Regions from separate parts of the Paraburkholderia sp. MM5477-R1 genome, predicted to be linked through region 3. Evidence: riboswitches for the same ligand, from Rfam matches in the RefSeq annotation. Region 3 holds a riboswitch; each other region holds the start of a gene.
The links. A riboswitch is a leader RNA that binds a small molecule or an ion and turns the genes downstream of it on or off. The one in region 3 is predicted to bind cobalamin.
Positions count from the first base shown of each region.

Region 1: linked by a shared signal. The riboswitch ahead of OKW35_RS02675 (HoxN/HupN/NixA family nickel/cobalt transporter) and the one ahead of OKW35_RS05145 (TonB-dependent receptor domain-containing protein) in region 3 are both predicted to bind cobalamin.
Region 2: linked by a shared signal. The riboswitch ahead of cobA (uroporphyrinogen-III C-methyltransferase) and the one ahead of OKW35_RS05145 (TonB-dependent receptor domain-containing protein) in region 3 are both predicted to bind cobalamin.
Region 4: linked by a shared signal. The riboswitch ahead of OKW35_RS14485 (TonB-dependent receptor) and the one ahead of OKW35_RS05145 (TonB-dependent receptor domain-containing protein) in region 3 are both predicted to bind cobalamin.

Region 1 is NZ_JBNDMC010000001.1:543,145-549,087, forward strand. Features, by position in the region: gene OKW35_RS02655 (IS1096 element passenger TnpR family protein) at 1-37, opposite strand, end outside; gene OKW35_RS02660 (HNH endonuclease) at 129-467, shown strand; gene OKW35_RS02665 (hypothetical protein) at 735-959, shown strand; one part of gene OKW35_RS02670 (IS6 family transposase) at 1,064-1,276, opposite strand; one part of gene OKW35_RS02670 (IS6 family transposase) at 1,278-1,787, opposite strand; gene OKW35_RS02675 (HoxN/HupN/NixA family nickel/cobalt transporter) at 2,285-3,346, opposite strand; cobalamin riboswitch at 3,401-3,588, opposite strand; gene OKW35_RS02680 (copper chaperone PCu(A)C) at 3,884-4,330, opposite strand; gene OKW35_RS02685 (PepSY-associated TM helix domain-containing protein) at 4,365-5,834, opposite strand; gene OKW35_RS02690 (TonB-dependent receptor) at 5,850-5,943, opposite strand, start outside.
Region 2 is NZ_JBNDMC010000008.1:6,045-11,987, reverse strand. Features, by position in the region: gene OKW35_RS41840 (cobyrinate a,c-diamide synthase) at 1-753, opposite strand, end outside; gene cobO (cob(I)yrinic acid a,c-diamide adenosyltransferase) at 757-1,359, opposite strand; gene OKW35_RS41830 (cobalamin biosynthesis protein) at 1,356-1,790, opposite strand; partial or broken gene cobA (uroporphyrinogen-III C-methyltransferase) at 1,866-2,606, opposite strand; cobalamin riboswitch at 2,802-3,061, opposite strand; cobalamin riboswitch at 3,142-3,419, shown strand; gene cobW (cobalamin biosynthesis protein CobW) at 3,622-4,713, shown strand; gene cobN (cobaltochelatase subunit CobN) at 4,728-5,943, shown strand, end outside.
Region 3 is NZ_JBNDMC010000003.1:414,319-420,261, forward strand. Features, by position in the region: gene OKW35_RS05135 (ABC transporter ATP-binding protein) at 1-484, opposite strand, end outside; gene OKW35_RS05140 (FecCD family ABC transporter permease) at 481-1,545, opposite strand; gene OKW35_RS05145 (TonB-dependent receptor domain-containing protein) at 1,585-3,516, opposite strand; cobalamin riboswitch at 3,608-3,872, opposite strand; gene OKW35_RS05150 (ATPase) at 4,093-4,452, shown strand; gene OKW35_RS05155 (cell division protein ZapA) at 4,449-4,763, shown strand; RNA gene ssrS (6S RNA) at 4,830-5,011, shown strand; gene OKW35_RS05165 (EVE domain-containing protein) at 5,153-5,611, shown strand; gene OKW35_RS05170 (SIMPL domain-containing protein) at 5,857-5,943, shown strand, end outside.
Region 4 is NZ_JBNDMC010000005.1:463,841-469,783, forward strand. Features, by position in the region: gene OKW35_RS14480 (ABC transporter ATP-binding protein) at 1-802, opposite strand, end outside; partial or broken gene OKW35_RS14485 (TonB-dependent receptor) at 823-2,969, opposite strand; adenosylcobalamin (AdoCbl) riboswitch at 3,283-3,427, opposite strand; gene OKW35_RS14490 (SET domain-containing protein) at 3,646-4,146, shown strand; gene OKW35_RS14495 (PIG-L deacetylase family protein) at 4,143-5,045, shown strand; gene OKW35_RS14500 (Fur family transcriptional regulator) at 5,087-5,614, shown strand; gene OKW35_RS14505 (hypothetical protein) at 5,733-5,943, shown strand, end outside.

The DNA.
Region 1 (5,943 bases), on a different contig from region 3:
GGAGAACGGAAGCCGGATCGGAAGGGTCGGAGTCCATCGACCCACTATAAGCTCCGCATCGGCCATGTTCGCTGGGATCCGACTTCAGCCCCAGCTTCGGCGCGGTCTCCTGGGAGGGCCAGTGTGCAGTGACCGGCGCTTACACCTTGAGAGCGCTGGTCGCGAGTCATGCCAAGCCATGGAAGGACAGCACCGATGTAGAGAAGCTGGACCCGAGCAATGGCTTGCTGCTCGCGGGCACTTTGGACAAGGTCTACGACGGCTACCTTATGTCAGTCCACCCCAAGACCGGCAATCTGCTCTTCTCTGATGCGATCGACGAGGCGGAACGTGCCCGTCCGGTGGGTGACCATACCCGTCTGCGCAAGACGCCCAATGCAGAACAGGCGGTCTACCTGGAGGCGCACTACAAGCGCTTCCTCGAGAAGCAAGCAGAGCGCAGCTCCAAGCTGCGCAATGTAGCCTAGGTCTAGCGGGCTCCAGCGGGGAGCCTGTCGAGGCGGCCACCTCGACATCGTCCGTGCCTGCGAGAATCGCCCACATAGCATGACGGCACGTTACGGCCTACAGAAATCTTTCATACACGAAACGCTCAAGCAATTAAGAATCCGCTGGCGACAGGGTGTCGCACTGCGCACGCGAATAAACCATTTATAGTGCACTGCACAAGCCCCGTCCAATCGGCAAATGCGATCTGACGACCGTGTCCGGCGTTGCCCGGTTGGCGGACAGACATGCCGCTGAAGGTGATTCGACACGCCTGTCAGCTTCGCCGGTTCCTGGTTAGCCATCAAAATGAGGTCTCTGTGAAATACCTTCCCCGCATCGCCGCGTCCGGAGCGCTTTTGGTCGTCGCTCTCGGCGTCGTCACGTTCGCCCAGATCAAGTTCGCTCCACAGTCCGCAGAGGCCAACCCGGTCGCACGGATCGTCCTGAACGTCGAGTCGTGGAACGGCTGAGCGACTCCACCGCTGTATGTAGCCCGCGCCCCGCAGGCAAAGAAAAACGGTTGTGTCGCGATAAGGTCGACGAGGGCGAAAAATCCGACTATGGTAAGGATTCCTTATACCATCAGCGAATAGAACTGGGCGGCGACGGTTCGCGCGACTCCGTCGTCCTTCATCTGCCCTTTTCTGATCATGTTCATCACTTCGATGCCTGACAGAATGATGCGGGCGCACCGGAAATTCTTGAAGCCCATCATCGGTTTGATGATGCGCTTGATGGCACGATGGTCCTGTTCGACAATGTTGTTCAGATACTTGACCTGACGGACCTCTGATGGGCGTTTCCCGTTCAGCGTTGATGCTCTGGATGGCGGTCAGATTGGCGCCGCTTTTGTCCATGGTAACGGTCTCAGGCGCGCCGTTCTGAGCAATGGCTTTCTCGAAGTAACGACGGGCGGCAGCCTTGTCACGATGGGCCCGAAGCAGGAAATCGACGGTCTTGCCAGCCTTGTCCACAGCGCGATACAAGTACTTCCACTGGCCGCGCACCTTGACGTAGGTTTCATCCATCCTCCAGCTCTTGCCAACCGGACGTTTGTGTTTGCGAAAGGCTTTCTCGAACAACGGTACGAGCTTGATGACCCAACGATGCACGCTCGAATGGTCGACCTCGAAGCCGCGCTCGGCCATCATCTCCTCAAGATCACGCAGGCTAAGCGAATAGGCCACATACCACCGCACGCATAGCAGGATCACGTCCAGCGGGTAATGCAGTCGCTTCAGCACCTTGGTGATTCCCGGCGGCAACGTCTTACGCGGCGTCTTGCCCGTCATAGCCATTCTGGTCGTATCAATTTGGGTCGATCAATTTTACCTGATCGCCTTAGCGCGACAGAGCCCCGGCTTGGTGCGTCAGCGAACGGCAGAAGATGGCCGACCACCGCCCGACGTAGAACCGGCGGAGTCGCCCGGCCTTGATCGGTCACGTCGGGCAGGAGTCGACCCTCAGCAGTCATTTATCCGCGAAGAAGGAGCGGCCGAAGCCCAACCATAACAATACATTCAGAGCACAAAGACCCAAGCCGTCGTGGTGGGCCGTAATTCGGGCTTCGATGCGGGTGCGCGCCTCAATCGGCTGGTGTCAGAAGCGCATCCGTTCAATGCCCAATGCCCGGCACGTTCAGGCTCTTCCGGATCGCCATTGTCGCGCGAGTGATCGCTGGTTGTCGAAGCCGTGGACAGGTTCTCAGCCAGTATCCGCGCTTCGCACTCCACCATACGGCTCCGATCGTCCGCACTCTTACCTCGGACCGTCGATGCGTCTGAACCAATCTTGATCAGCCGAGATTGACGGGCAAATCGTCGTAGCGCCTGAGCTTGTAGAACAGTACAGAAGCCAACCAGCTGACGACGAAGATGCCAATCACCGCGTAGCCGAGCAAGCCAAAATTGTCCGACGCGGCGCCGACGATATCCCAGAAGCCACCCTTCACATCCAGCTTGTCGGCGATCAGTGCCAGCGCTTCGATGCCGCCGATCAACACGGCCACGACCACCGACACGAACGTGATGGTGATGTTGTAGTAGAGCTTGCGAACCGGCTTCATGAACGCCCAGCCATAGGCGCCGAGCATCAGTACGCCGTCGATAGTATCGATCAGGCACATGCCAGCGGTAAAAAGCGCCGGAAAAATCAGAATCGTCGCGAGCGACATGCCGTTGGCCGCCTGAGCGGCTGAAATGCCGAATAGCGCGACTTCCGTGGCGGTATCGAAGCCCAGCCCGAACAGGAAGCCGATCGGATACATATGCCAGCTACGCGAGACGAGCCGGAACAGCGGACGAAAGATTCGCGACAGAAAACCGCGCCTGTTGAGCAGCATGTCGAGATCTTCCTCGACCAGGCGCTCGCCGCGTTGGACACGCCGGAAAGTCTTCACGACCGATACGAGAATCATCACGTTCACGATTGCCAGCACCAGCAGGAAGCCTGCTGAAACGGAGGTGCTGATTACGCTGCCGATCGCTTTCATGCCTTCGAAGCGCGCTTTCAGCGTAACCGCTGCGAAAGCAACGGCAATCGACAGCGCGATGACGATCGTCGAATGACCCAGCGAAAAGAAAAACCCCACGGCAACCGGCCGTTTTCCGCCCTGCATCAGTTTGCGCGTCGTATTGTCGATCGCTGCAATGTGGTCGGCGTCGACCGCGTGACGCGAGCCGAACGTGTAGGCAAGCAACGCGGTACCGATCAGGGCGGACCGGCCATGAAGTGCGGTCAGTGCCCAGATCCAGATGCCGATATTGGCTGCAATGAGCAGTGACAAGATTCCGATGACCTTGCCGCGTAGCGCATGCGGACCGTCGTCGAAAAGATGTGAAAGATAGCGCCGTTGCATGAATTCCTCGCATGCCAGTTGAACCTCCCGATACGGGCGGCTTGGGCCGGGCGCGTTTGCATCCCGGGCGTGGCAGGTCTCCTGGCTCACGCGTCATCGTCCGGCGTCGCCTTCCCGGTTGCCCAGTGGCTTCATGGCGTCGGACTTCGCGCTCACAGTTGCGGGCACAGCTATGGCCTTGGCAGTCGCCTCACCATATTCCCTATTAATGCCTTGCGGCAGCCATCGCATCGCCGATTATCGCGCAGAACTGGCGCGGACAGCTTCCCTCACCGGCATCCTGAGCAGGCGCTGGTGACGAAGGCGCGGGCACGGCTCGCAGTTCAGGTGCGCGGCGCGGGATTCGCCGGTCGACCGCAGCCATGCAAGGACAGGGACGAAGAGCACCGTAGCGGCCAGCATGGCGCCCACATTCAGATGGAACGTCGCACGCGTCAACCGATCGACAGCACGCATACATTGCTCCGGTCGAAATTTGGGGTTTGTGCGGCGCCCGCCGGGTGTTTCAATCGGACCGCGCGCCGAACGAAGGGCAGCTCAGTGATCCATTGTTGCAGGACTTTTCGTCTCGCACTCGGCCTTCACCTGCTCGCCGTCGCTGAATGTGAAGGAGAACGGAATCGACATCCCCACCTTGAGCGGCTTTTTCGGCTGTTCCAGCATCACGTGGTATCCGCCCGGTGTGAACGACAGCGTGCCGTTCACAGGCACGGTTGCCTTATGGACCATCACCATTTTAGACGTGCTGCCGTTGCTCTGCGTCTGGTGAAGCATCGCCATGCCGTACGCGTCAGTTTGCACGGCGGTCAGGTCGATCGGCTTCCCGCTCATGTTCATGACGCTGAAATAGCCGCCCGATGGTAAATCGCCCGGCAGCAGGCGTATCCAGCAGTCCGAAACCATCACGGATGCGGGAGCCGCTGCAGCACCTGCCGCGCAACCGCAAAGCGCGGCAAACAGAATGAATTTGAGTGTGGGCTTCATGTTGATCTCCTGGGTTCAGGGTTGCACTGCGTCTTCAGTCCGCCAGCGGCTGGAGCGGGCGGCCAGATAGCATGCGGTCGGCCAGCCAGACCGCGATGAGCGTGACGCCCATCAATGGAAACACCGCACCGAGCAGCACGAGCGCGAGCTTCCAGCCGCGCATTGACGCAATGGCGCGATCACGTCCGGGCGCCCCAAGCGTGCCCGCCGGTCGGCGTTTCCACCACATCACACAGCCAGTGAAGGCAAGCGTCGCGAGGCCGAGCGAGAGCCCCGCGCAAACGATCTGGTTGGCGAGGCCGAAGTAGCGACCCATGTGCAGCGACGTGCCGTATGACACCGCCTTTCCCACCGCGCCGTAATCACCGTAGCGAATATCTTTCAGGATCGCACCGCTGTACTGGTCGATATAGACCGTGCGCTCGAGCTTCGGGTCCGGCGGGAAATACGACACCGTATATACGCCGCTGGCGGAGGCGGGCAATGCGACGTCGTAGTCATCGGGCAGACCGAGCGCACGCATTTGCGTCACGACGCGGCCGAGCGTCCATACCGTGGGGGCGGCATCCTGCGACTGCGGTACCGTCGCTGCGCCCGCGGCCCACGGTATCTGCGGCAGCGGCAGATCGTCCATCGTCATGCCGGGCATCGAATCCATGCCAGCCTTCTGGCTATCGGCCGCGTTGCCCACCACGGCTGAGAGTTGAGCGGCCCCCCGCGGCAGTCTCGAGTGTAGCGGCAGTCCGCCCCACGAGCCCGGTGGAGAGCCGAGGTTGACACTTGCCGAGAGCGACTTGAAATGCTTGCCCCATGAGCCCGTCCATGGCAAGCCGGTCACGACGAATGCGAGGGCACCTGCGGCGAGCCAGATGCCAAGCGCCGCGTGCATGCTTTTCCAAAGCGGTCGGCCGCGCAGCGTGAAGCGCGGCACCAGCGCGCCACGCAGCGTCGTGCCCGCGCGGGGCCACCACAACGCGATACCGCTGCCGATCATCACGAGCGTCCAGCACGCAACGAGTTCCATCAGCAGTTCGCCCAGCTTGCCGAGCAGCAGCTTGCGGTGAATCATCCGGTCGATCTGCATGAAGCGGTGTTCGACACTGAGCGTGCCGAGCACCGTGCCGTCGTACGGATTCAGGTAGAGGCTCTGCTTTTCGCCATTCGGCAGGCGGAAAATGAACTCCGCGCTGCGATCTGCGCGCGACGAGATGCGTGCGGTCGTTGCTAGCGAGCCCGCCGGCAGCGCCTGGCGCGCGTTCGCCAGCAACGTATCTTCGGCGAGGCGCGGCACATCGCGCGGCTCGACCACGAGCCTGTGCGGATACAGCAGCGGCTCGATCTGCGGCTGGAAACAGTACAGCGTGCCAGTCAATGCGAGCACCACGAGAAAAGGCATCACGAACAGACCGGCATAGAAATGCCAGCGCCACAGCGTGCGATAGCCGCGGCTCGCAGCTACGGCGGTGACCGGTGTCGAACTCGAGTCGGTTGCGGTAGTGGACATGAGATACCCCTTTCTTTACAGGTGCAGCCGACCTTCGACGTAAAAGGTGCGGCCCGGATACGGGTGATAGACGAAGTAGCGCGAGTCGAAAATATTGTCGACGCCCACG
Region 2 (5,943 bases), on a different contig from region 3:
GGGCACGCCGAAATCGACCGGCGGCGGCAGTTCGGCGAGCGCGGTCGACGCGAGCGTATCCGCCGCGCGTTCGAGGCGCGCTTCGAGATCGTCGATTTCATCGGCCTGGTGTAGGCCGAGGTGGCGGTCGGGCAGCGTGATCTCGTCGCTCGCGGCGAGGTGGCCGCACCAGCGCAACTCGGGCGGCAGTGCTTCCTGCAACATCTGCGCGTGCCGAGCCGAGCCGACGCGATTCGCGAGCACGCCGTGGAACGGCAGTTGCGGCCTGAAGCGCGCAAGGCCGAATGCGATGGCGCCGAAGGTCTGCGCCATCGCCTGCGCGGAAATCACCGCGAGCACCGGCACGCCGAACGTGGTCGCCAGATCGGCGCTGCTCGGCGTGCCGTCGAACAGGCCCATCACGCCTTCGATCAGGATCAGATCGGCTTCTTGCGCCGCCCGCGCGAGCAGGTTGCGGCATGCGCTTTCGCCGACCATCCACAGATCGAGCGACAGCACCGGCGCGCCGCTCGCGCGCGCGAGGATCATCGGATCGAGAAAATCCGGCCCGGTCTTGAACACGCGCACGCGACGTCCGAGCCGCCGGTGATAGCGCGCGAGACCGGCGGTGATCGTGGTTTTGCCTTGTCCCGACGCGGGCGCGCTAATGAACAGCGCGGGGCACGCCCCGAAGGAAGTCCCCTGGGGGGACGCCCCGAAGGAAGTCCCCTTGGGGGGCGCCCCGGACGAAGCCCAGTTGGGGGATGCCGACATCGCTCAGAACTCCACGCCGCGCTGCGCCTTCACACCTTGCTCGCGATACGGATGCTTGATCGCGCGCATTTCGGTGACGAGGTCGGCGGCTTCGATCAGCGCGTCCGGCGCATGGCGTCCGGTCACGACGACATGCAACATCGGCGCACGCGCGTTGATCACCGCGAGCACTTCGTCGAGCGGCAGGTATTCGTACTTCAGCACGGTGTTCAGCTCGTCGAGGATCACCATCTGGTAGTCGCCGCTTTCGATCATCCGCCGCGCTTCGTTCCAGCCTTTGCGCGCAGTCGCCATGTCGGCCTCGCGGTTCTGCGTGTTCCACGTGTAGCCGTCGCCCATCGTGACGAAATCGCATTGCGCGATCGCGCCGAGGAAATCGCGCTCCGACGTATGCAGCGCGCCCTTGATGAACTGCACGACGCCGAGCCGCATGCCGTGGCCGAGCACCCGCACGGCCATGCCGAAGGCGGCCGTGCTCTTGCCCTTGCCGGTGCCGGTGTTGACGATCAGCAGGCCTTTTTCGACGGTCGCGCCGGCCTGCTTCTTTTCGTGGCCTTCGCGGCGGCGTTCGGTCATGCGTTGATGCGATTCCGGATCGGTTTTCATCGAGGGTCCTGGTTTTGAGGGGCGGGATGGGATGGGGGCGCGTCGCTAAGGGCAGCGTTGTTCGCCGCTGCGATCGCAACCGTGATGCCGGCGTGCGCGGTCTTGCGTACGATTAGACGCGCGTTTTGCGCGGTTGTGCTGGAGTCCTGCGCCGTTGCCGCCAGCAGCGCACACGGCTCGCACACACCGTCGACGCCGAGATGCGCGTGTGCCGCCGCCGACGGCGACGCGACCGGCACCGCGGCGATCTGCTCGCGGCTGAACAGTTGCAGCGGCAGCTGATGACGTGAGCAGAATTCGAGCAGACCGGCTTCGTTGGCTTTGGTGTCGATCGTCGCGATCGCGCGGATCTGCTCGAAGGCATTCGATCCGAGTGCTGCGCGGACGGCGGCTTCGATCTCAGCGGCTTCGCTGTGCAAGCGGCAACCGATGCCGACGCTCAGCGTTTTGATCGCGCGTCCGAGTCCGTGTCGTGTCGCGCTCGCTGCCAGTTCGTGAGCAACGCCGGCGTCGCGTTTGGCCGCATCACGCGCCAGCGCGAGCGACGCCACACCGCCGATCACGACGATCGCCGGCGAGCCGAGCCCCGCACGCGCCACCGCCTCGGCGAACTCGCGAAGCGGCGCGAGCACATGACGCTGCTCAGGCCGCGTCGCCGACTCGATCGCCGCGCACGGCGTGTCGGCGGACATGCCGGCCGCGAGCAATGCGCGGGCGATCTCGCCGAGCCGGCGCATGCCCATATAGATCACCAGCGTCATGCGCGTCGCGGCGAGCGCGGCCCAGTCCGGTTCGCCACTGCCGCCGGCGCCGTGGCCGGTGACGAACACGACGCCCTGCGCGTGATCACGATGCGTGACCGCGATACCGAGCGCCGCGGGCGCCGCGATGCCGGCCGTGATGCCGTTGATCACGTCGACTTCGATACCCGCGGCCTGTAGCGCCTGCAACTCTTCGCCGCCGCGGCCGAACACGAACGGATCGCCGCCCTTGAGCCGCGCGACGCTGCGCCCCGCGCGCAGATGCCCGAGCATTTGCGCGACGATGTCGGCTTGCGGCGTCGACGGATGGCCGCCGCGCTTGCCGACGTACACGACTTGCGCGTCGGTGCGCGCGAACTGCAGCACGTCGGGATTCACCAGATCGTCGACGAGCACGACATCGGCCTGCGCGAGCGCACGGGTGGCCTTCAGCGTGATCAGTTCGACGTCGCCGGGACCGGCGCCGATCAGCCAGGCGCGCGTCATCGCGGCGTGCATGGCGCGCGCCATGCGGTGATGGAAGAAGAGACGCGGCGTGCGACAGCGCGCGCGGCGGTGAATATAGAGGTCATGCGGAACTGCGAATCCGGGCACGCGCGATGCCGCGCTGCTACGCCTTCACATCCGTTCCCCGCGGATTCCGGCGGCCGGCGGCGCCGCGTGATGCACGGATGCAATGCGGCACCGCCTCCGCGTCTGGCCGGTATCCGGGCTGGCGGCCTCATGCGCTTCGCCTTCCCGTCCCGGTTTGTGGATTCGCGGGACAGTGGCATCAAAAAACGCATGCGCGGCACGGCGGAATCGAAGGCGAATCGAATCGCGCGCCGCAGGTCGCTTACCGTTGCGGGGACAGCACAGGTTGAACGCGCGAGGCGCTGCCTGTTTCCCGTTTAACTGCACACGCGAGCGCATGTGCGGGCACCAAACGCGCGCATACGATAGCACATGGCGCCTTGCCGGATAAGCCTCGGCGGCGCTTTCCGGCTCGCTGCGTTGCTTGACTGCGCAAGGCCGCGGGCCTACACTCGCACGCACTTTGGGTGCTCGCGTGCGCGCTCGTGCGCATGCAGTTAAACGGGAAACAGGGAGCCACCTGCTCTGGAGCGGCTAACCTGTGCTGTCCCCGCAACGGTAAGCGAAAAGCGGTTCCGGCTTGATAGCCGGGCACCGCAGTGCCGGCTTCGATGTCCTCGCGCAAGCTCGCGTGGACATTTCACCACTGGACGAGAAACCACTCGGCCGGGAAGGGGAAGCGGCGCTTTCGCCAGCCCGGATACCGGCCCAAAGAAGCAGAACGACCGCCGCGGGGATGCGGCGGCGCGTTCATGACCTCAGTTCCGCTTTCTGTATTTCCGTTGTCGCGGCAATGCCGTCGTTCGTCCCCGTGTCTGGTGATCGCTGGTACTTCTGCGCGTGCTTCATTCGCTCCATTCGCCAGCCGACGCGGACCCACGCGCGGACTTTCCGGCATACCGATCAACGCCAAGGGATGGACCTCACGATGCAAACTCAATTGCGCAAGATCCCCGTCACGATCGTCACGGGCTTTCTCGGCAGCGGCAAAACCACGCTGCTGCGGCACATTCTTCAGCATGCGGGCGGCAAGCGCATTGCGGTGATCGTCAACGAGTTCGGCGAGCTCGGCATCGACGGCGAAATCCTCAGAGGCTGCGGCATCGGTTGCGATGAAAACGGCGTCGAGACCGAAGGGCAATTGTATGAACTCGCGAACGGTTGTTTGTGCTGCACCGTGCAGGAAGAATTTTTCCCGGTGATGGAAAAGCTCGCGGAGCGCCGCGATGAACTCGATCACGTGCTGATCGAAACGTCGGGCCTGGCGTTGCCGAAGCCGCTCGTGCAGGCGTTCAACTGGCCGCAAATCCGCAACGGCTTCACGGTCGACGCGGTGGTGACGGTGGTGGACGGCCCGGCCGCCGCGAGCGGCCAGTTCGCCGATAACCCGCTCGCCGTCGATGCGCAGCGCAAGGCCGATCCGAATCTCGATCACGAGTCGCCGCTGCACGAGTTGTTCGAAGACCAGTTGTCGGCGGCCGATCTGGTGATTCTGAACAAGACCGATCTGATCGACGACGCGCGGCAGCACGAGGTCGAAGCCGCGATCCGCGCGGAGATTGCGCCGCAGGTGAAGATCGTGCGCGCGCAGCAGGGGCGGCTCGACCTGCATACGCTGCTGGGCCTCGAAGCGGCGTCGGAAGAGACGATCCACCTGCGTCATGACCACCACGGTTCCGCCGACGACCCCAATCACCACCACGATGAATTCGATTCGGTCGTCGTGCAGGCATCCGTACCGTCGCGCGACGCGGCGCTCGCCGCCTTGCAGGCGCTCGTCGAAACCCACACGATTTACCGTGTCAAAGGCTTCGCGGCACTGCAGGGCGCGGCGATGCGTCTCGTGATCCAGGGCGTGGGCCGGCGCTTCGAGAGCTACTTCGACCGGCGCTGGCAAGCGGGTGAAAATGGCGACGGCGCGTTGAGCCGCTTCGTGCTGATCGGCGCAGACCTCGACCAACACGCGATGCAACAGGCGTTCGACGCGGCGCTCGGCGCGACGTCGAACGCGACGGCATAAACAGGCGCCCCAGCATGCATCTGCTGCGCACGACGCCGGGCGGCTTCGTCGACGATACGCAGGGCGTGATCCGCATCGATCAGCAGCCCGCCGAGATCGTCGTGCTCAGTTCCGCCGACACCACGCTGTCGCTGCTCGCGAGCGTAGTGCCGCGTCTCGGCGACGGCTTTCCGAGCGTGCGGCTCGCGAACGTCACGTATCTGCGTCAGCCTGCCTCGGTCGATTTCTATCTGGACGACGTGTTGCAGCATGCGCGCGTGGTCGTCGTCGATCATCTCGGCGGCGAAACGTATTGGCCGTACGGCATCGAGCAGGTGGTCGCGCTCGCGCAGCGCAAACAGCAAACACTCGCGATGTTTTCCGGCGATCTGCAGGAAGACCCGAACCTGCTCGCGCGCAGCACCGCGAGCGCCGAGTTGTGTCAGCAGCTGTGGCGCTATCTGCGCGAGGGCGGTCCGCAGAACGCCGAGGCGTTTTTGCGCTGCATCGCGTATCGCGCGCTCGACTGGGGGCGCGAACCCGATCCGCCGCGCGCGTTGCCGGCCGCGTCGCTGTATCACCCCGAGCGTGATACCCCCATCGTCGCCGACTGGCAGGCGCGTTGGCGGCAAGACGCGCCGGTCGTCGCGATTCTGTTCTACAAGGCGCATCTGCAGGCCGCCAATACCGCGGTGTTCGATGCGTTGATCGACGCGCTCGAAGCGCAAGGGCTCAATCCGCTGCCGCTCGCGATCACGTCGCTGAAGGATGCGGTGAGCCGCGATGTCGTGCAGTCGCTGTGCGCGCAAGATGGTGTCGCGCTCGTGCTGAACACGACTGCGTTCGCCGCTTCCGCGATCGACGACCCGGAGCCGCTCGCGCTCGCCGGTGACGCGCCGGTGTTTCAGGTGATCCTGAGCGGCGGCAATCGCGAAGACTGGCTGAAGGACAACCACGGCCTCAATTCGCGCGACATCGCGATGCATATCGCGCTGCCCGAAGTGGACGGGCGCATCATCACGCGCGCGATCAGCTTCAAGGGGCTCGCGTATCGCTGTGCGCATACGCAGGTCGACGTGGTCCGCTATCAGCCCGACCTCGAACGGGTGCGCTTTCTCGCCGAGCTGAGCCGGCGCTGGTGCCGTTTGCGTTCGCTCGATAACGCCGACAAGAAAGTCGCGTTGATTCTCGCCAACTATCCGATGAGCGAAGGGCGCATCGGCAATGGCGTCGGGCTCGATACGCCGGCGT
Region 3 (5,943 bases):
CCGCCGCGAGGGCAACGCGCTGACGCTCGCCGCCCGACAGCGACAGCACGTCGCGCGCCGCAAAGTCCGCAAGGCCGAGCCGTTCGAGCGCCGCCCGCGCGGCCGCGCGATCCTCGTCGCGCTCCCAGCCCCAGCCGCCCAGATGCGGGAAGCGGTTCAGCAGCACGATGTCGAGCACGCTTGCGTTGAACGCATCGGCCGCGCTTTGCGGCATCAGCGCGCGGCGCCGTGCGAGCGGCAGCGGCTGCCAGTCGGCCACGCGCACGCCATCGAGTTCGACATGGCCCGCCGCCGGATGCAACAGCCCCGCCAGCGTCGATAGCAAGGTGGTCTTGCCCGCGCCGTTCGGCCCGGCGATGCACCAGATTTCGCCCGCATGGAACGCGTGGGTGAATGCGTCGAGCAAGGTGCGCGCGCCGGCGCGCAACGTCAGGCGCTGCGTGCTCAGCATCGAACAGGTGGGGCTGGGTTTGGCTCGTATCATCGGCGGCGTTTGAGCAGCATCCACAGGAACACCGGTACGCCGACCAGCGACGTGATCACGCCGACCGGCAATTGCGCGGGCGCGATCACGGTCCGCGCGATCAGATCCGCGCCCATCACCGCGACACCGCCGCCGAGCGCGGCCGCCGGCAGCAGCATGCGCTGATCGTTGCCGAACGCGAGCCGCAGCATGTGCGGCACGACGAGACCGACGAAGCCGATCGTGCCCGCGGTCGTCACCGCCGCGGCCGCCGCCAGCGACGCGACCAGGTACACACGCAAACGCAGCGGCATCACGGCGACGCCCAACGCCTCGGCGGCCGCGTCGCCGCGCAGCAACACGTTCAGACGCGGCGCGGCCGGCACGATCGCAAGCAACACGAGCGCGAGCGCCATCAGCGCGGTCCACGGCAGCGCGCCGCCGTTGAGGTCGCCGGTGAGCCAGAACAGCATGCCGCGCAGACGGCTGTCGGGCGCGAGATTGAGCAGCAGCGTGATCAGCGCGCCCCACCCGGCCGCGATCACCGCGCCGGTCAATAGCAAACGGGGCGACGTGTCCTGCGGCTCGCCGCGCCATAGCTCGCGACGCGCGAGGCCGAGCACCAGCAGGATCGACACGAACGCACCCGCGAACGCGCTCGCATCGACGAGCCACCATGCGCCGCCCGCGATCATCGCAACGAGCGCGAACGTCGCCGCGCCGCCCGACACGCCGAGCACGTACGGCTCGGCCAGCGGATTGCGCAGCAGCACCTGCAGCAGCGCGCCGGCGAGCGCGAGCAACGCGCCGCACGCGAAGCCCGCGAGCGCGCGCGGCAAACGCAACGTACGCACGATTTCGCCGGCGAGATCGTTGCTGCCCGTGCCGCCGAACGTGTGCGTCGGCACGAGCGCCGCAAGCACGCGCGACGGCGCGAGCGGCACGCTGCCGAGCACCAGCGACGCGCCGAGCACCGCCACGGCGGCGAGCGCGAGCCCGAGCCAGATCGCGGCCGCGCGTTTCGCGTTCATCGGGCGCGGCGTCGCCATCGCGGCGCACAGCGAAGCGGACGCGCGGCTCATCCGCGTGCGCTCACGCATGCGGCCACCCCGGCGCGCGCGTCACTGCTGCTGCCAGCCGAGCGTGAGATACGCACCGCGTCGCGGCGAGTTATACGAGTAGGCCGTTTCATAATCCTTGTTGAACAGATTGTCGATTTGCGCGCTGACGTACCACGCTTTGGTGACGTTGTAGCGCGCCGACAGATTCACGATGCCATAACCGCCGAGGTTGCCCGTGCTATCGGTACGCGGACCGCTGACGATCCACTCGCCGCCAACCCGCCATCCACCGATACTGCGATTCACCGCGAACGACCCGAACCGACGCGCGCGCCGCACGAGGTCGGTACCGTTGTCGAGATCGACCGGGTTCTGCAGCGTCACCGTTGCGCGCACGTCGGTCTTGCCGACATGACCGCTCCACGATCCCTCGAGTCCCTGCACCTTCGCACGGCCGACGTTCTCCGCGAGGTAGATGCCGGGGATCGTCTGCACGTAGTCGATCAGATTCGTATAGCGCGTCTGGAATGCGTTCAGACGCATCACGCCGAGCGCATCGGTCGCGTACTGCAAACCGGCTTCGACCGAATGACTGCGCTCGGGCTGGATCGACGGGTTGCCGCTGATCGGATAGTACAGATCGTCGAAGCTCGGCGCGCGGAACGCATCCGAATAGCTTGCGGTTACCTTCCAGCGCGACGTGATGTCGAATCCGTAGCCGAGATAGTAACTGTTCGCTCCACCGAAATCGGAGTACTGGTCGCGTCGCACGTTGGCCTGAATCTGGTTGCGGCCGAAGCGCGCGCTGTAGCCCGCGAAGACCGAATCGACGTGACGGTCGGGCGCGGCGAACGTGTCGGAGTCGAGCGTCTGGTCGAGATGCTCGTAGCCGAGTTGCAGCTTCTGGTTCGCGGCGAGCGCGAAATCGTTCTGCCACGTGTACTGGCGATTGTCGGTATCGAAGCGGCCGTTGTAGATGCCATTGGTGTTCGACACGCTGCGGTCGTCGCCCTCGGCGAGCGTGACGTGGGTGGTCCACCAGTCGGTCAGCTTGCCGTTCGCGAATACCGACACCTGACGCACCTTGCTATAGAGATTGTTCAGATCGGTCGGCTCGCCGTACGCATTGTCGTAGCTGTTGTCGTTGTTCGACTGGAAATAGCTGACGCCCGCGTCCCAGCTGTCGGTGAACTTGTGACGCAGCGACGCGCTGATGCTCTCGTTCAGATTGCCGTTTGCGTTCGGATTCGCGTTCGGCGCCTCGAGCGGATTGAGCGACGAAAAGCCGTCGTCCTTCGTGCGCGCGAGCGAGATGTTGATGGTCGTGCGGCCGTCCTGATCGAGCGCGCCGTTCACGCCGGCCGTTTGCGTCTGCGTGTGATAGCTGCCGTAGCCGACCGAAAAATTGAAACGCGGCGGATGATCGCCGCCGTCTTTCGTGAACACCTGCACGACGCCCCCGATCGCGCCCGAGCCATACAACGCCGACACGTTGCCGTTCACCACTTCGACGTGATCGACCTGATCGAGCGGAATCTGCGCGAGTTGAGCTGAGCCGAGACTCACCGAATCGACGCGCACGCCGTCGATCAGCAGCAGCGATTGCGTCGACGATGCGCCGCGCAGAAAGAGGCTCGCGGTCGAACCGGGGCCACCCGTGCGCGAGATTTGCGCGCCTGGCGCGAGTTGCAGCAGGCCGGGCAGATCGGTCGCGGTCGTGTCGGCGATGTCCTGCTGATCGAACTGCGTAGTCTGCGGGATCGCATCGCGCAACGCTTGCGGTCCGCGTTGCGCGGTCACGACGATCGGCGACAGCACGTTGCCCGACGCATCGGTGGAAGTGAGATTGGCCGCGTCGGCAACGTTTGCGGCGCTCGCAGCGGTTGCATCCGTCGCGGACGATGAAGACGCAGGCTCGGCGCTTTGCGCATGCACGACGAGCGGCAGGCTCGCGAACGCGAGGAGCGTTGCGCGGGCGATGGGGGACAGCATGGGATGACATTCCTGTGGATAGCGTGCGCGGCCTGCTTCCCCGCAGGCCGACGCGTCACGAGGCGCCCCCTTGTTTAGCGTTTTCGCGGGGGGACGTCCCTCTTTTCTGGCCGGTATCCGGGCTACGACACATCGATCCCGCCTTCCCACGCGTGACGCGCAGTGGCACACTCGCACGTTGAACTTCCAACCTTGCGATCAGGACCGACCTGCATGAGCACATCACATGCGGTCGCTTACCGTTGCGGGGGCAGCGCAGGTTCGCGCATCCGGTTTTGGCACCGCGCGCGTCCTGCTTCCCGTTTAACTGCGCGCGCCGAGAAGCGCGCGCGGGCACCAGAGTGCGGGAAGTTTACGAGCGGCCTCGCGGGGCGTCAAGAAAGGTCAACCGGAGCGCAATCGGTTCTGTTGAATGCAGGTTATTGTCCGATGGATTACCGGTTTTTTACCTTATGGTCGACGACCCGACACGCAACGAACCTGCACGTAGCGATGCTGTTACGTCTCGAAACGAGACAATTGTCGGAACCTGTAATATTCCGCGCTAAAATGCGATGTCTTTAGAGGACGCAGCACATGCTCACCGAACTCGAATCACTCTCCCAGAACATCGGCAAGCTGATTGCGATCAGCCAGCGCCACAACGAAGCGCGGCTCGCGCTCGAAGAGCAGCTCGCGCAAACGCGTGCCGAAGTGCAAGCCACGCATGCGGAACTCGCGCAATTGCGCGAAGAGCGCGACGCACTGCAGGCGGAACGCGACGCGCTGTCCGCCAAGATCGACGACGCTCAGGTGCGCCTGAATGCGATTCTCGAAAAATTGCCGCGCGCACGCGCGAGCAGCGAACCGGATAACCAGCTCGATCTGCTCGAGTCCGCCCAGCCCGGACACGAGGAAGCGGAAAGCGACGTGAGCCGACACGGAGAAAGCGCATGACCACCAAGCAGATCGAAGTATCGATTCTCGAAGTACCCTATCGTCTCGCCTGCTCGCCGGAAACGGAAGGCGCGCTGCTCGAGGCGGTCGCGCGCGTCGACGCCGAGATGAAGAAAATCCGCAGCGGCAGCAACGTGCGCGGCACCGATCGCATCGCGGTGATGGCTGCGCTGTCGCTGGCATCGGAACTGCTTAAGCTGCAAAGCAGCGTGCGACACGGAGAAGCATTTCCCGCTGAAGAAATCCGGCGTACAATGCAGCAAATGAACGAACAGCTAGGTACTGTGATCGAGCAGTACAGCTTGCAGTAAGCAGTAGTGGGCCGGTTTCGAATCGGTCACGTGTTGAACGGTTTGGGTTGTAGCTTCATCGGTTTAGCTTCCCTGCCTGGTTCGCCAAGGTCATACATTCCTTGAACCAATGCCATGTGCACGGTTGCGGAAATTTGTAGCACGGGTGTGCGCGTCACTCAGTCTGATGTACCCGAAGTGTTGCTAACTGCGACCAATTCTGAACCCTCGGTTCAGGATGCCGGCCTAGCGGCTAAGGCGGGGACCTTATCTGGAACGGCATCGGACTTCGGTTCGATGCCGTTTTTCTTTGGCCGTCGTTTTTTCGTTTGAGCGCCTTTTTCAGGGGCTTTTCCGTACGCGCCTGCTGTTGTTGCGCTTCGTTCAATCTCACACGCTCACTCCGATTCATGCGCTACTGGCTGATGAAGTCCGAACCGGACGAAGCAAGCATCGACGACCTCGCCAACGCACCTCATCGCACCTTGCCGTGGACCGGCGTACGCAACTATCAGGCGCGCAACTTCATGCGCGACATGATGCAGGTCGGCGACGGCGTGCTCTTCTATCATTCGAGCTGTCCGGAGCCCGGCATCGCGGGCATCGCGGAGGTCTCGTCGACCGCGTATCCGGACCCTACGCAGTTCGATAAAAAGAGTCCGTACTACGACGCGAAATCGTCGCCGCAAACGCCGCGCTGGATGCTCGTCGACGTCGTGTTCAAGAAGAAAATCGGGCTGATTCCGCTTGCCGCGCTGCGCGAGCATGCCGAATTGCAGGACATGCGCGTGCTCGCCAAAGGCAACCGCCTGTCGATCACGCCGGTGACCGAAGCCGAATGGCGCTTCATCACTAAACAGCTGGTTTAAGGGCGAACGCGCGACGCGGCACCTGTCGTGATCGCATCCAGGTCATCGTTTCCGATGCGGCGGCGAAGCACTAATTGGGGAACCAAGCGTCGGTAAAACGCGCCTAATCGGTCGACGAAAGCGTGAACTCGAACCGGCCGCTCGACGGCAAGCCGATGCCTTCGCCAGCGCATCCGTCAAACCGCGCGCCACTACCCGGCGCTCGCGTCGAACGTGCACAACCTGTTCAAACAAGGATTCCAGTCATGACGACAAAAACCGCGCGGTCCCTCGCACTTGCGCTCGCCTTGGGCGCGCCTGTGGCACTCGCACTGAACCCTGCGCCCGCTCGA
Region 4 (5,943 bases), on a different contig from region 3:
CGGACTCCGGTCCTGTAATCAGCGTGATGCGCGGACGTCCCGTCACCGGGTGCCGGTCGACAAGCGCATCGACGCCATACACCGTCTTCAGCAAGGGCTCGGTTAGTACCGCCTGCGGCGTGCCGCACGCGACGATCTCACCCGAGGCAATCACGTACAGCCGGTCGCAGAACGCAGCGGCGAGATTCAGGTCATGAATCGTGGCCAGCGTGGTGATCCGCTGCCGCCGCACGAGGCCGAGCAGTTCGATCTGATGCCGCGGATCGAGATGATTGGTCGGCTCGTCGAGCATCAGCACACGCGGCTGCTGCACCAGTGCACGGGCCAGCAGCGCGCGTTGCCGTTCGCCGCCCGACAGCGAAGCGAACGGCCGCTGCCGGTGCGCATCGAGTTCGACATCGTGCAGCGCGGCGTCGACGAGCGCGGTGTCCACGGCGGTGTCGCGGTCGAGCAGCCCCTTGTGCGGCGTACGGCCCATCGCGACGACCTCTTCCACCGTCAGGCCGAAGTCGTCGGGCGGGTCCTGCTGTACCACCGCGATGCGTTGCGCCGCCCAGCGCCCGGACTTGACCCAGACGTCGTCGCCGTCCAGCCTGACGGCGCCGCTGTGCGGCCTTGCGTAACGGAACGCACACCGCAGCAGGCTCGTCTTGCCGCTGCCGTTGGGTCCGATCAGGCCGACGAATTCGCCCGGCTGCACTTCGAGCACGATCCGCCGCAGCAGGCTCTCGCCGTCGTCCGGGCGTCTCGCATCCCGCGACGGCGGCGACCAGCCTAGTCCTTCGATATGCAGTGAGGTCATGGCTTTGCCGATCAATGAGGCTAGAAAGTCATCGTCGCGGTGACCCACCCCGAGCGCGGCGCGCCGAGCAGCCATTCGGTGCCGTCGTTCTGCGTGGAGACCGCATAGGTCCGGTTGGTCAGGTTGCGCAGATAGAGCGCGAGCGTCAGGTTGCGCGTTGCGCGCCACGATGCGGACGCATCGACCAGTGTGTACGACGGAATCGACACGCTGTTCGCGTTGTCGCCGAAGCGCCGTCCGACATACTGCACCCCGGCTCCCGCGCGCCAGCCAGGCGCGAACGCCCAGTCGAGCCACACGTTCGCGGTCTGCTCGGGGATGTTGTAGGGCACGTTGCCCGCGCGCGACACGCTCTGACCATCGACCGCCTCGTCGAAATCGTCGTACCGCGCGCGCAGCAGCGCCGCATTCGCCTCGACCGACCAGCCGCCGCCCAGCCGCAGCGCGCCCGACCATTCGACGCCGCGCGACGACTGCCGGCCGACCTGCTCGCTCAGATCCGGGTTCAGCGGATCGGTGCTCACGAGGTTACGTTTCACGATCTGGTACACCGCGAAGGTCCAGGAGCCGCGGCCGCCGAGCACTTCCTGCTTGACACCCGCCTCCCACTGCTGACCGGTCGACAGCGTGAACTGACTGTTCGATTGCGACAGCGTGATCAGCGAACTGACACCGTCGGTGCCGGTGGTGTACTGTCCATACACGGACAGCGTCGGCGTAAGCGCGAACACAAGGCCCGTGCGCCATCCGGTATGGGCGAACGTCCTGTCGAACGACGCCGCCGCAGTCGTGGCAGTCGCGAACGTGTCGCGATGGAAGTCGATATGGTCGTAACGCAGGCCACTCACCCACGCGAGCCGGTCGGTCAGCTCGAACCGGTCCTCTGCAAAAAGGGACGCCTGATGCGTGACGGTGCGAAACGCGGGCACGGTCGAATCGGGACTGTCGAACACGCCCGGATCGAAACCGGATGCCGGCACGATCGACGAGCCGCCGTATGGTGAATTGCTTGTATCGACAAACGAGATCACATTGAAGTCCGCGCCGACGACCAGCCGGTTCTGATGGCCCCATGCATGCCCGTCGATCGTCGTGTCGAGCTGGTCACCGATCTGCCGCTGATGATGGAGGATCTCGATGTAATCGCTGCGCAACACATCGCCATCCGGTTGCAGGGCGTAGCTCTCGCTATCGTGCCAATGGCGGTTTGTCAGCAAATAATAGAGCTGGTTGCGCACCGTGATGCCAGGCATGGCGTGCCACTTCGCGTTCAGCCGCGTCCACTGGTCGTAATAGGAGATCGCGGAATCGGCGACGTTGTAGTTCTGGTACCGGAACGCCGGATTGAGCGCACCGTCGAGCACCGGAATCCCGAAATAGCGTGCCGGCTTCTGGCGCCCGTAGTCGTAGTCGAGTGTGAATGACAAGGTCGGATCGACGTCGAGGCGCAATGCGCCACCGAGCGCCGTGGTATGCGAATCGCCGCGCGGTACCCAGCCGTTCGAGCGGTCATCGCTCACGTAAAAGCGGTATGACAGCATGGGCCCGAGCGCGCCCGTCGTATCGAGCGCCACGCGCTTCTCGCCATAGGCGCCCGCGCCGAGCTGGACCGTGGTCGCGTAGTCGCGCTGCGGCGCCTTTGGCACGACGTTGATCACGCCGCCGATGCCACCCTCGCCATAGAGCACCGACGCCGGACCGCGCAGCACCTCAATCCGGTCGACCGACCACGTATCGAACGGAAAGGTCACCGTGCCTGCGCCAGGATACATGCGCGTGCCGTCATAGAGCGTCGTGATCGACTCCGGCCCGCTGAAGCCGCGCACCGACACCGAAGTGCCGCCATTGCCGGGTGCCGCGCGTCGGTGGCAAAGCCGGCCGCACGCGTAATGGCCTCGTTGACCGTGGTGTCGCCGCGCACCTGAATCTGCTCACCGGTGAGCGTCTCGACGCTCGCCGGCGTATCGAGGCTCGACAGTCCAAGCCGGCTGCCGGTACGGATCGGCGTGCTCAGGTCCGGTGTATCCGTATGGCCCGATGCCTGGACCTTAACAGCCGGCAGCGTCTGTGCCGGCTCCTGCGCAGATTGCCTGCTCTCTGCCGCCGGGCCGCTGCCGTCATCAGCAAACGCGGATGACGCGCCGATCAGCCACGCGCAGCCGAGCATCCCCGCTGTGAGCTGACGTCTGCGGCGTCGCTGCGCTCGCGACGGCGAAAGGATCGAGGTTTTCTTCATTGTCCTGCTCTCTTTTCTTTTTTCTCTGGCGCTACCGTATCCGGTGCGCCTGTTTTTTATGCGCTCGACACACGTGCCGATCCACCGTGTCATCGACGCAGTGAAACACCCGCACGATTGCCGGAAACACGAACCAGGCATGCCGTGCTGACCGGCGACACTTACCGGGTCAACACAGACGACCGGAGAAAAAGAGGAAGCAACGGGCAGCCGATGCCCGGTGGACACTGAGGATGCAGGTCATGACGGTTCTCCTGGGGTTTCGCGCCCCATGACAGGTGAAGGAAGACAAGGCCCAGGTCTGACTCCCGGTTTCAGGAAACCGGTCACAGTGGCGCGACCGCGCTGGATTTGCACCAGCTTCCGGGCTTTGCGTGCGCAATTCTAATCGATCGCACACTCAATTCCCCCGCGCCCCGGCCTGGCTACCGCATGCCTGCACGTGCAGGCTGCCCGCTTTATGTCGGGGTCATCGCGCCAGCGGTCGGATCGCCCGCGATTCCGGCAGAACGATACCTAACCCGCATCGTAAACGCAACATAGTTGCGATAATTAGAAAAGGGAACGCTATACTTGAGTCTGCTTCACCGCATACATTCCTGCATTCATGCCCCGCCTGATCCAGATCCGACGCAGTCCCATCCATGGCAAGGGTGTCTTTGCCCTTGCCGACATTCCGCGCGGCTTGCGCATCATCGAATACAGGGGGGCGCGCATTACCCACGCGGCAGCACGACGCCAGCATCCCGTCAACGCCGAAGACCCGTTCCACACCTTTCTGTTTGCGCTGAGTGACGGACGCTACTGCATTGATGCGGGCACCGGCGGGAACGCCGCCCGCTGGATCAATCATCGTTGCGCACCGAACTGCGAGGCGGTTGAAGACTACGACCGCCAGGGGATCCTGCGCGTGTACCTCCATGCGAAACGCCTGATCCGCGCAGGCGAGGAACTGAGCTTCGACTACAGCCTTCAGTTCGATCATCCCGCCACTGAGGAAGACCGTCGCAACTACCTGTGCCGCTGCCGCTCATGGAACTGCCGCCGTACGATGCTGGCGACGGTTGAGGTGGACGGCATCGCCACGCCCCGGAAACTTTGTCGATGAACAGGAGCGCAAACCGGGACCCTACACGACGGCAGGTCATCACGTCGTACGTCGATACGTTCGCCGCACTGCTGCGCGAGCCGATAACACTTCCGGACATCTCACAGAGCACAGCGACGCCGAGGAGCGTGGACCGCACGCGGCCGCTTGCGCTGATTGTTTCGCCCCACCCCGATGATGAATGCCTGACCGGCGGACTTGCGCTCAGACTGCAGCAGGAAGCAGGCTTTGAGGTACTGAACATCGCCGCTACACTAGGCAGTAATCCGGGCCGCCGCAGTGAACGATGGAACGAGCTGTGCCATGCCTGTACCCGGCTTGATTTTGCGCTGCTCGATCCAGCCTTCGACGGTCGCCAGCCGGTCACGCCGGCGCGACGCCGCGCCGACCCGGCAGGCTGGGCCCGTGACGTCGATCGCCTCGCCGCGCTGTTCGACGACTACCGGCCCCGCGTGGTCTTCTGCCCGCATGAGCGCGATGGCTCTGCGACGCACATCGGTGTCCACCGGCTCGTGCATGACGCCCTTCAGCACCATGCCCACGCCGTCTGGCTTGCGCAGACAGAATTCTGGGGTACCCTGGAGCAGCCCAACACACTCGTCGAACTCGACAGCTCAAGCGTCGTGACCATCATCGAGGCGCTGACCTTCCACCGTGGTGAAATTGCCCGCAACCCCTATCACCTGCGCCTGATGTCATGGCTCGCGGACAGCGTGCGACGCGGTGGCGAGGCTGTGTTCGGTGCCGGAATGCAACCGCCGTCCTTCGCCTTCGGCGCGTTGTACCGGCTCGAGCGCTGGGCGGGCGGCCGGCAGACGGCAGTCGGGCGTCCGATGGCCATCGCTGCGGAGGATGGCCTGCAACCGCTGTTCGACCAGGGCATGCCGCCAGGTCCATGACGACGACCATACGACACGCGTGGCCTTGCCCGCGCGGGACGATGTATCATTCCATTATTGGACAGTTGCATCCACGGTCATCCATGCCTACCCGCCACTCTCCGCGCAAACATCCACCACACGCTCCTACCGACTGGCCATCGCGCCTGCGCGAGGCGGGGCTGCGCTCCACTGCGCTTACCGTTGCCGTGCTCGAACGCCTGGAGGGCGCCGATCAGCCCCGTTCGCATGAAGAACTCGCCCGCGATCTGGGCGCCGCTACAGGTGCGGGAAAAGTGGATCGCGTGACCCTCTACCGGATCCTCGACCGGCTGACTGCCGTTGGCCTGCTCACCCGAATCCAGGGATCTGACCGCGCCTGGCGCCATGCAATCGCAAAGCACGAGACCTCCACTGGTTATTTCGAGTGCGATCATTGCCACAACATTTCTGCGCTTCCGGAAGATCCGGAACTGGCCGGTGTGCTCGCCCGGATCGAGCGCAAGCTTAGCCGCCGCGGCGTTCATAGCACGAACTCTGCCGTCACGATTCACGGTACCTGCCACGACTGCTCGACCCACGGCGTGTGAGCACGCAGGATCATTGCACCTGATTTGGCGGGTCCGAAAGCAGGTTGTTAACGCCACTTTGTTGCATTAATAACCAACCCTGTTACCATGGGATTTTCTGCTGGCGTCCGCCGTACCCATGACTTCGCCGATTCCCCAGAGCTTCGATGACTGGCAGCACTGCATTGAGCACGAGTGCGGCATCACGCTGACACCGGCGTTCATCCAGGCACGGCTGGCCGTACTCGGCGACCCCGACAATGCCGGGACGCAGCGGTTTTCGCGGCTCTACGGCGAAGTGCACCTGCAACGGGTACTGGACTGGTTTGCTGCCGCGCTGGAAAACACGC